3 regions of the Streptomyces sp. NPDC056835 genome follow, and region 1 is predicted to be linked to each of the others. Evidence: riboswitches for the same ligand, from Rfam matches in the RefSeq annotation. Region 1 holds a riboswitch; each other region holds the start of a gene.
The links. A riboswitch is a leader RNA that binds a small molecule or an ion and turns the genes downstream of it on or off. The one in region 1 is predicted to bind thiamine pyrophosphate.
Positions count from the first base shown of each region.

Region 2: it holds a riboswitch for thiamine pyrophosphate, as region 1 does, so the genes downstream of both, ACFRMN_RS36605 (thiamine ABC transporter substrate binding subunit) here and thiC (phosphomethylpyrimidine synthase ThiC) in region 1, are expected to answer to the same signal.
Region 3: it holds a riboswitch for thiamine pyrophosphate, as region 1 does, so the genes downstream of both, thiO (glycine oxidase ThiO) here and thiC (phosphomethylpyrimidine synthase ThiC) in region 1, are expected to answer to the same signal.

Region 1 is NZ_JBHUBB010000020.1:148,064-151,334, reverse strand. It holds gene ACFRMN_RS23420 (YibE/F family protein) at 1-1,375, opposite strand, end outside; TPP riboswitch at 1,447-1,592, shown strand; gene thiC (phosphomethylpyrimidine synthase ThiC) at 1,585-3,271, shown strand, end outside.
Region 2 is NZ_JBHUBB010000054.1:3,272-6,542, reverse strand. It holds gene rlmN (23S rRNA (adenine(2503)-C(2))-methyltransferase RlmN) at 1-801, shown strand, start outside; TPP riboswitch at 849-974, shown strand; gene ACFRMN_RS36605 (thiamine ABC transporter substrate binding subunit) at 1,079-2,173, shown strand; gene ACFRMN_RS36600 (ABC transporter permease) at 2,266-3,271, shown strand, end outside.
Region 3 is NZ_JBHUBB010000013.1:210,048-213,318, forward strand. It holds gene ACFRMN_RS17665 (NAD(P)/FAD-dependent oxidoreductase) at 1-1,065, opposite strand, end outside; TPP riboswitch at 1,177-1,290, shown strand; gene thiO (glycine oxidase ThiO) at 1,288-2,487, shown strand; gene thiS (sulfur carrier protein ThiS) at 2,484-2,684, shown strand; gene ACFRMN_RS17680 (thiazole synthase) at 2,688-3,271, shown strand, end outside.

The DNA of each region.
Region 1 (3,271 bases):
GCGATGACCCCGAGCCGGGCGCGGAAGCCGGGCCGGGCGCTGAACCTGGTCCGGGCGCGGAAGCCGGGCCGGGGCCCGGTCCCATAGGCGCCGGGTACGGTGCCGCGGCGGGCATCTCCGGAGTCTGCCGGTCGGCGGAGACCACCAGCGCCGCCAGCGCCGTCGTGACCGGCACCGACGCGACCAGACCGATCGAGCCCACCAGGGTCCGGACGATCTCCTCCGCCACCAGCTCGCTGTTCGCGACCGTTCCCATGCTCGACTGCGCGATCGAGAAGAGCAGCAGAAGCGGCAGCGCCGCGCCCGCGTAGGCGAGGACGAGCGTATTGACCACCGAGGCGATATGGTCCCGGCCGATCCGGATGGCCGCCCGGTAGAGCGCGCGTGGCCCCATCGACGGATCCGCCTGACGCAGCTCCCAGACCGCCGACGTCTGGGTCACCGTCACATCGTCGAGCACACCGAGCGAACCGATGATCACGCCCGCCAGGAGCAGACCGCTCATATCGATCTCGGGATACAGGCCGTGGATCAGCCCGGTGTTGTCGTCGGTGTTGCCGGTCAGGCTCGCCCAGCCGATGAAGACCGACCCCAGCAGTCCGATCAGCAGCAGCGAGATCAGCGTGCCCAGGACCGCGACCGAGGTACGCGCCGTCAGGCCGTGGCAGAGATAGAGAGCGATCAGCATGATCGCGCTGGCCCCGACGACCGCCACGATCAGCGGGTTCGATCCCTGCAGAATCGCGGGCAGGATGAAGAGCGTCAGAATCGCGAACGAGGCGATGAGCGCGACCAGCGCCATGATGCCCCGCATTCGCCCCACCACGACCACCACCAGCGCGAAGATCCCGGCCAGCAGTGTCAGCGGCAACTTACGGTCCACGTCCGTCACGGAGTACTGGAGATCCCGTGGCGCATCGGGTGCGTATGCCACCACGACACCCTGTTTCACGTGAAACTGCCGCGGTGCGTCCGGCTGGACGACCTCGACGAAGGTGCGCCCCTTCTCTTTGCCGGTCGTGACCTCGACCGTGGCCTTCTTGCACTCCCCGGTCTCCGCCTGCTGCGCCTCGCGCCCCTGGGGCTTCGTGATGTCGCCGGTCGACGGGAGCTGGGAGGCGTTGACGTCCTTGCAGTCGACCCGTTCGATCCGTACGACCTGGCCCTGTTCCGTCTGCCGGTCGAAGCCCACGCCGGTGCGCTCGTGTGCCGGGGCGCTGCCCGGCCAGAGCACGGCCAGTCCGACGGCCACAGCGGCCGCGAACGGAATCAGGACCGCCGCGATGACCTTGCGGAGGTGCTGGGAGACCGGAGCGGCCGGCCCATGGCTGTGCGAGTGGCCGTGCGCTTCGTGAGTCTGCTGGGGAGGGGTCACCGACCGATCATCGCAAGAAGGAAGAGGCCCTCTGTTCAGCACGCCGGATATGACGCTAGCGTGGAGGCAACCTTTGCACACGCGGGAGCTCGGAGCACCGGGCTGAGAGGGCGCTGACTGTGTGGTCCCGGGGGATTCTCTCCGGACACCTGCGCTGCGCCGACCGCTGAACCTGTTACCGGGTAATGCCGGCGTAGGGAGTAGGTCTCATGACCGTTCAGGACGCCCATCCGTCTGCCTCCGACTCGGGTAATCCGAGCGAGGCCGGAAAGTCCATCGGCTGGCACAAGGGATATGTCCAGGGCTCACGCCCGGACCTCCAGGTGCCGGTCCGTCAGGTGCATCTCACCAACGGCGAGGACGTGACGCTGTACGACACGTCGGGTCCGTACACCGATCCCGGCGTCGAAACCGACGTACGCCGGGGTCTCGCACCGCTGCGCGAGAACTGGATCATCGGTCGCGGTGACACCGAGGAGTACGCGGGCCGGCCGGTCCGTCCCGAGGACGACGGGCTCAAGCACACCTCACCGCGCGGGGGGCTGCTCCGGAGCGGATCGAACGATCTGCGTGGCCTCGACGCGGTCTTCCCCGGCCGGCCGCGCCAGCCCAGGCGGAGCCGGAGCGGGCAGCCGGTGACGCAGCTCGCGTATGCCCGGCGCGGTGACATCACTCCGGAGATGGAGTACGTCGCGATCCGCGAGAATGTGCCCGCGGAGGTCGTCCGCGAGGAGATCGCCGCCGGCCGGGCCGTACTGCCGGCCAATGTCAATCACCCGGAGATCGAGCCGATGATCATCGGCAAGCGGTTCCTGGTGAAGGTCAATGCCAATATCGGCAATTCCGCCGTCACCTCCTCCATCGAGGAGGAGGTGGAGAAGATGACCTGGGCGACGCGCTGGGGCGCGGACACGGTCATGGACCTCTCGACGGGCCGCAATATCCACACCACCCGGGAGTGGGTGCTGCGCAACTCCCCCGTCCCCATCGGCACCGTCCCGCTGTACCAGGCGCTCGAAAAAGTGGATGGCAAGGCCGAGGAGCTGACCTGGGACATCTACAAGGACACGGTCGTCGAGCAGGCCGAGCAGGGCGTCGACTACATGACGGTGCATGCCGGAGTGCTGCTGCGGTACGTGCCGCTGACGGCCCGTCGCAAGACGGGCATCGTCTCGCGCGGTGGTTCGATCATGGCCGCCTGGTGTCTCGCGCACCACAAGGAGTCGTTCCTGTACGAGAACTTCGAGGAGCTGTGCGAGATCCTCGCGGCCTACGATGTGACGTACTCCCTGGGTGACGGTCTGCGGCCCGGTTGCATCGCGGACGCCAACGACGAGGCGCAGTTCGCCGAGTTGCGCACGCTGGGCGAGCTGAACTCGACCGCCAAGCGGCTGGGCGTGCAGACGATGATCGAGGGCCCGGGGCATGTCCCGATGCACAAGATCAAGGAGAACATCGACCTTCAGCAGGAGATCTGCGAGGAGGCGCCGTTCTACACGCTCGGCCCGCTGACGACCGATGTGGCCCCGGCGTACGACCACATCACCTCCGGCATCGGCGCGGCGATGATCGCGTGGTGGGGGACGGCGATGCTCTGCTACGTCACGCCCAAGGAGCACCTCGGCCTGCCGGATCGCGATGATGTGAAGACCGGTGTCATCACGTACAAGATCGCGGCGCACGCGGCGGACCTCGCCAAGGGGCATCCGGGGGCGCAGGAGTGGGACGACGCGCTGTCCGACGCCCGGTTCGAGTTCCGGTGGGAGGACCAGTTCAATCTGGCCCTCGATCCGGACACGGCACGGGAGTTCCATGACGAGACCCTGCCGGCCGAACCGGCGAAGACGGCGCATTTCTGCTCGATGTGCGGCCCCAAGTTCTGCTCGATGAAGATCT
Region 2 (3,271 bases), on a different contig from region 1:
CATGACGGCACCCTCGTCGAGTCGGTGCTGATGCGCTACCCGGACCGGGTCACCATGTGCATCTCCTCGCAGGCGGGCTGCGGGATGAACTGCCCGTTCTGCGCCACCGGCCAGGCCGGTCTGGACCGTAACCTCTCCACCGCCGAGATCGTGCACCAGATCGTCGACGGGATGCGCGCGCTGCGTGACGGTGAGGTTCCCGGCGGTCCTTCGCGGCTGTCCAACATCGTCTTCATGGGCATGGGCGAGCCGCTCGCCAACTACAAGCGGGTGGTCGGGGCGATCCGCCGGCTGACCGACCCCGAGCCGGACGGTCTGGGTCTCTCGCAGCGCGGGATCACCGTCTCGACGGTCGGTCTGGTGCCCGCGATGCTGCGCTTCGCCGACGAGGGCTTCAAGTGCCGGCTCGCGGTCTCCCTGCACGCGCCCGACGACGAACTGCGCGACACCCTCGTCCCCGTCAATACGCGGTGGAAGGTGCGGGAAGTACTGGACGCCGCCTGGGAGTACGCGGAGAAGTCGGGCCGCCGGGTCTCCATCGAGTACGCGCTGATCCGCGACATCAACGACCAGGCGTGGCGCGGCGACCGGCTTGGCCGCCTGCTCAAGGGCAAGCGGGTGCACGTCAATCTGATCCCGCTCAACCCGACGCCCGGCTCGAAGTGGACGGCGTCGCGGCCCGAGGACGAGAAGGCGTTCGTCGAGGCGATCGCGGCCCATGGTGTGCCGGTGACCGTACGGGACACCCGGGGCCAGGAGATCGACGGAGCGTGCGGACAGTTGGCCGCCTCGGAGCGGTAGGAGCCCCTACGGCGCCAGGGGGTAACCTTGGCCTGAACGCATTGCATATTTTCCGACAGGGGAGCGCCACAGCGCTGAGAGTGCGGCACATGTCCGTGGGAGCGGGCAGCGGTCGCAGACCCTCTGAACCTTGCCCAGGTCATTCTGGGTAGGAAGTTCGGACACCACTCAAGCTGTAGCGCCCTGCCCGGGGTCCGGCCGGTACGGACCCCGGGCAGGGCCGCGTCTTCTCCTGGACATCCCAGGAGGAAAGTCAGTGAGCAGTACCCGTAAGAGCATGAGAAGGGCGGCCGTCGGCTCGCTCGCCGCCGCGCTCGGTGTCTCGGCGCTCGCCGCCTGCGGCGGGTCCGACGGCTCCACGTCGTCCGGCGACGGCGGCGGCGGTTCGGGGTCGAAGACCGTCACCCTCGTCAGCCATGACTCGTTCAACGCCTCGCCCGCCGTGCTGAAGGAGTTCACCAAGGAGACCGGTTACACGGTCAAGGTGCTGAAGAGCGGCGACGCAGGCGCGGCCCTCAACAAGGAGATCCTGACGAAGGGTTCGCCCCAGGGCGATGTCTTCTTCGGTGTCGACAACACCCTGCTCTCCCGCGCCCTCGACAACGGTCTGTTCACGCCGTACGAGGCGAAGGGCCTGGACCGCGTCGAGGAGAGCACGCGGCTCGACAAGGACAAGAACCGCGTCACCCCGATCGACACCGGCGATATCTGCGTCAACTACGACAAGAAGTACTTCGAGGACAAGAAGCTGGCGCCGCCGCGGTCCTTCGACGATCTGATCAAGCCCCAGTACAAGAACCTGCTCGTCACCGAGAACGCCGCCACCTCCTCACCCGGCCTCGGCTTCCTCCTCGGCACGGTCGCGCGCTACGGCGACAACGGCTGGCAGGACTACTGGAAGAAGCTGAAGGGCAACGGCGTCCAGGTCGTGGACAGCTGGGAGCAGGCGTACAACGAGACCTTCTCCGGCTCCGCGGGCGGCAGGAAGGCCAAGGCCGACCGGCCGCTCGTCGTCTCGTACGCCTCCAGCCCGCCGGTCGAGGTGCTGTACGCCGAGCCCCAGCCGAAGGAAGCGCCGACCGGGGTCTCCACCGGCACCTGCTTCCGGCAGACCGAGTTCGCCGGTCTGCTGAACGGCGCGAAGAACGAGGCCGGCGGCAAGGCGCTGCTGGACTTCCTGATCGGCGAGAAGTTCCAGGCGGACATGCCGCTGAACATGTTCGTCAACCCCGTGGTCAAGGACGTCGCGCTGCCTGAGCTGTTCACGAAGTTCGGCGCGACCGTCGACACGCCCGAGACCGTGGCGCCCGGGACGATCGCCGCCCACCGTGAGCAGTGGATCCAGTCGTGGTCCTCACTCGTAGTGAAGTAACACCCAAGACGCCGGGGGGCGGGCGGGCCGGGCGCGGTGGGACCGGGCGCGGGCGGGCCGGAGGGCGCGCGAACGCCGTCCGGCTCGCCCTCATGGCGCTGCCCGCCGCCTTCTTCGCGGTCTTCTTCGCCTACCCCGTGGCCGCGATCGTCGGCCGGGGACTGAAGACGGACGGCGGCTGGCGGTTCGGCCGGATCGGGGACGTACTGACCCGCCCCGACATCCTCGACGTCCTGTGGTTCACCACCTGGCAGGCACTCGCCTCCACCGCGCTCACCCTGCTGATCGCGCTCCCGGGCGCCTACGTCTTCGCACGTTTCGCCTTCCCCGGCAAACAGCTGCTGCGCGCGGTCGTCACCGTCCCGTTCGTGCTGCCGACCGTGGTCGTCGGCACCGCCTTCCTGGCGCTGCTCGGGCGTGGCGGACTCCTCGACGACCTGTGGGGCGTACGGCTCGACACCTCCGTCCGGGCGATCCTCCTCGCGCATGTCTTCTTCAACTACGCCGTGGTTGTCAGGACCGTGGGCGGCCTGTGGGCGCAGCTCGACCCGCGCCAGGAAGAAGCGGCCCGGGTCCTCGGCGCGGGACGGCTCGCGGCCTGGTGGCGGGTGACGCTGCCGGCCCTCGGCCCCGCCGTCGCGGCCGCCGCGCTGATGGTCTTCCTCTTCACCTTCACCTCCTTCGGGGTCGTACAGATCCTGGGCGGCCCCGGCTTCTCCACCCTGGAGGTGGAGATCTACCGGCAGACCGCGCAGCTCCTCGATCTGCCCACCGCCGCCGTGCTCACACTGGTGCAGTTCGCGGCGGTCGGCGCGGTCCTGGCGGTGCACGCGTGGACCGTACGGAAGCGGGAGACCGCGCTGCGGCTGGTCGATCCCGCGCTGACCGCCCGCCGGCCGCGCGGCGCCGGCCAGTGGGCTCTGCTCGGCGGGGTGCTCGGCTCCGTACTGCTGCTGATCCTGCTGCCGTTGGGGGTCCTCGTCGAACGCTCCTTGAGCGGTTCCGGCGGGTACGGATTCGACTTCTACCGGGCCCTCGGATCGGTGGACCCGAGCGGCGGCACCTTCCTCGTACCGCCGCTGGAAGCGGTCTGGAACT
Region 3 (3,271 bases), on a different contig from region 1:
CAGGGTGTCGCCGGCCTCGTGGTGGCCCGCGTACTGCACGAAGCGGCCGAACTGCTCCGACCAGAAGTACGGCACGGGGTCGTAGACCTCGTCGGTCTCGCCGACCACCTGCGCGGCGACCGTACGCGGCCCCTGAAGGGCGTTGTCCCAGTGATGTACGAGCAGTCGCTCTCCGTAACGGGCCGAGGGGAACGAGGCGCAGTCCCCGACCGCGTACACCTCGGGCAGCGAGGTCCGCAGCCGCTCGTCCGCCACGATGGCGCCGTCCGGTCCCAGCTCGATCCCCGATCCGGCCAGCCAGCCCGTCGCGGGCCGCGCGCCGATGCCCACGACCACCGCGTCGGCGTCCAGCCGCCGGCCGTCCGCGAGGATCACCGCGCCCGGTTCGACACCGGCCACCGGGGCGTCCGTCAGCAGTTCGGCCCCGCTCTCCGCGTACCAGCCGGTCAGGGGCGCGGCGACCTCGGCGGGCAGGACGCCCGCGAGCGGCCGGTCGGCGGCCTCGACGACAGTCACGGCGCAGCCCGCCTCCCGGGCGGCCGTGGTGAACTCCGCGCCGATCCACCCGGCGCCGACGACCACGACCCGCTGTCGCCGGCCGAGTACCGGACGCAGCCGTTCCGCGTCGTCCAGCGTGCGCAGCAGATGGACCCCGGGCAGCGACTCGGTGCCCGGCAGGTTGACCGGCTCCGCGCCGGTCGCGATGACCAGCACGTCGTACGGGACTGGCCCGCGCGCGGTGTCCAGTTCGCGTGCGCCGGAGCGCAGTCCGGTGACATCGAGGCCGAGCCTGAGCCGGACGGACAGCGCCGCGAAGTCGATGTCGAAGGCCGAGCTCTCGGCCTTGCCCAACAGGACCGCCTTGGAGAGCGGGGGCCGGTCGTACGGCGGATGCGGCTCGGCGCCGAGCACCGTGACCGGGCCGCCGAAGCCCTTCTCCCGCAGGGCCACCGCGGTCTGCACCCCCGCCATGCCCGCGCCGACGATGACCACCCGCGGCTGTGCGGCCGGACCGGGCTCCTGCTGTCCCTGCTGTCCCTGCTGTCCCTGCTGTCGCTCGCTCACCCGATCACCTTAGAGGCCACGCACACAGCTGGGGCGGCGCCCACGGCGATCGCTCCCTTACGGTGATCGCTCCCTTACAGCGCGCGGAACGGAGCGTTAGTCTGGCTTTCGACACTACCTCGCGGGAGTCCGGACGCACCGGGCTGAGAGGGAGGCTGAGGCGGCCTCCGACCGTACGAACCTGATCCGGGTCATGCCGGCGAAGGGAGGGGCTGGACGCCCATGCAGTCACCCCATCAAGGAACCACTACGGGCTCCGACGTCCTCGTCATCGGGGGCGGGCTGATCGGCCTGGTCACCGCCTGGCGGGCGGCGCAGCGCGGGCTGCGTACCGCCGTCACCGACCCCGATCCGGGCGGCGGCGCGGCGCGGGTCGCGGCGGGGATGCTCGCCGCCGTCACCGAACTCCACCACGGCGAGGAGACGTTGCTCGGCCTCAACCTCGCCTCCGCCGCGCGCTACCCCGGCTTCGTCGCCGAACTGGAGGCGGCGAGCGGACGGGACACCGGCTATCGCGCCTGCGGCACCCTCGCCGTCGCCCTCGACACCGACGACCGCGCGCAGTTGCGCGAGCTGCACGACCTCCAGCAGCGCTCGGGGCTGACGTCCCAGTGGCTCACGGGCCGCGAGTGCCGGCGCCTGGAGCCGATGCTCGCGCCGGGCGTGCGCGGCGGTCTGCGGGTCGACGGCGACCATCAGATCGACCCCCGCCGGCTGGCCGCGGCCCTGCTGACCGCGTGCGAACGGGCCGGGGTGGTGTTCCACCGCGCCCACGCCGACCGGCTCTCCGTCGTACGCGACCGGGCCACCGGCGCCGTCCTGGCCGACGGCCGCGCGCTCACCGCGGACCAGGTGGTCCTGGCGGGCGGCAGCCTCAGCGGCCGGCTCGGGGGCGTACCGGCCGACGCGCTGCCGCCCGTACGGCCCGTCAAGGGCCAGGTCCTGCGGCTGACCGTGCCGCGTACCCACGCGCCCTTCCTCTCCAGGACGGTACGGGCCGTGGTGCGCGGCAGCCACGTCTATCTGGTGCCGCGCGAGAACGGTGAACTGGTCGTCGGCGCCACCAGCGAGGAACTCGGCTGGGACACCACGGTCACGGCGGGCGGGGTGTACGAACTGCTGCGGGACGCGCACGAACTCGTCCCCGGCATCACGGAACTGCCGCTCACGGAAACCCTCGCCGGGCTGCGCCCCGGCTCCCCGGACAACGCCCCCCTGCTCGGACCCACCGCGCTGCCGGGGCTGTCCCTGGCCACCGGCCACCACCGCAACGGGGTGCTGCTCACACCCGTCACCGGCGACGCGATGGCCGCGGTGCTGACGACCGGTGAACTGCCCCCGGAGGCCCGCGCCTTCTCCCCGTCGCGTTTCTCCTCGCGCCCCTCGCCCGTCGCGGCCATCCCTCAGGAGCAGCCCGTATGAACATCTCCGTGAACGGCGAGCCGTACGAGCTCGCGCCCGCCACCACCCTCGACGTCGTGGTCGCCGCGCTCACCGCCGCGCCCTCGGGCGTCGCCGCGGCCGTCAACGAGACGGTGGTCCCGCGCACCCGCTGGTCCGGCACACCACTCAGCGACGGCGACCGGGTCGAGGTCCTCACCGCCGTCCAGGGGGGCTGAACCATGGCCGACGATCCGCTGACCATCGGCTCCACCACGTTCGCCTCCCGGCTGATCATGGGCACGGGCGGCGCGCCCAGCCTCGACGTGCTGGAACGGTCCCTGGTCGCCTCCGGCACCGAGCTCACCACGGTCGCGATGCGCCGCCTCGACCCCACGGTGCACGGCTCCGTCCTGTCCGTACTCGCCTCGCTGGGCATCCGGGCGCTGCCCAACACGGCGGGCTGCTTCACCGCCGGTGAGGCGGTACTCACGGCGCGGCTCGCCCGTGAGGCGCTGGGTACGGACTGGATCAAGCTGGAGGTCGTCGCGGACGAGCGCACGCTGCTGCCCGACCCCATCGAACTGCTCGACGCGGCGGAGACCCTGGTCGACGACGGCTTCACGGTGCTGCCGTACACCAACGACGATCCCGTGCTCGCCGCGAAGCTGGAGGACGTGGGGTGCGCGGCGATCATGCCGCTCGGCTCGCCGATCGGCTCCGGGCTCGGCATCCGCAACCCGCACAACTTCGAGCTGATCGTGGAGCGGGCGCGGGTGCCGGTGATCCTGGACGCGGGGGCGGGTACGGCGTCGGACGCGGCGCT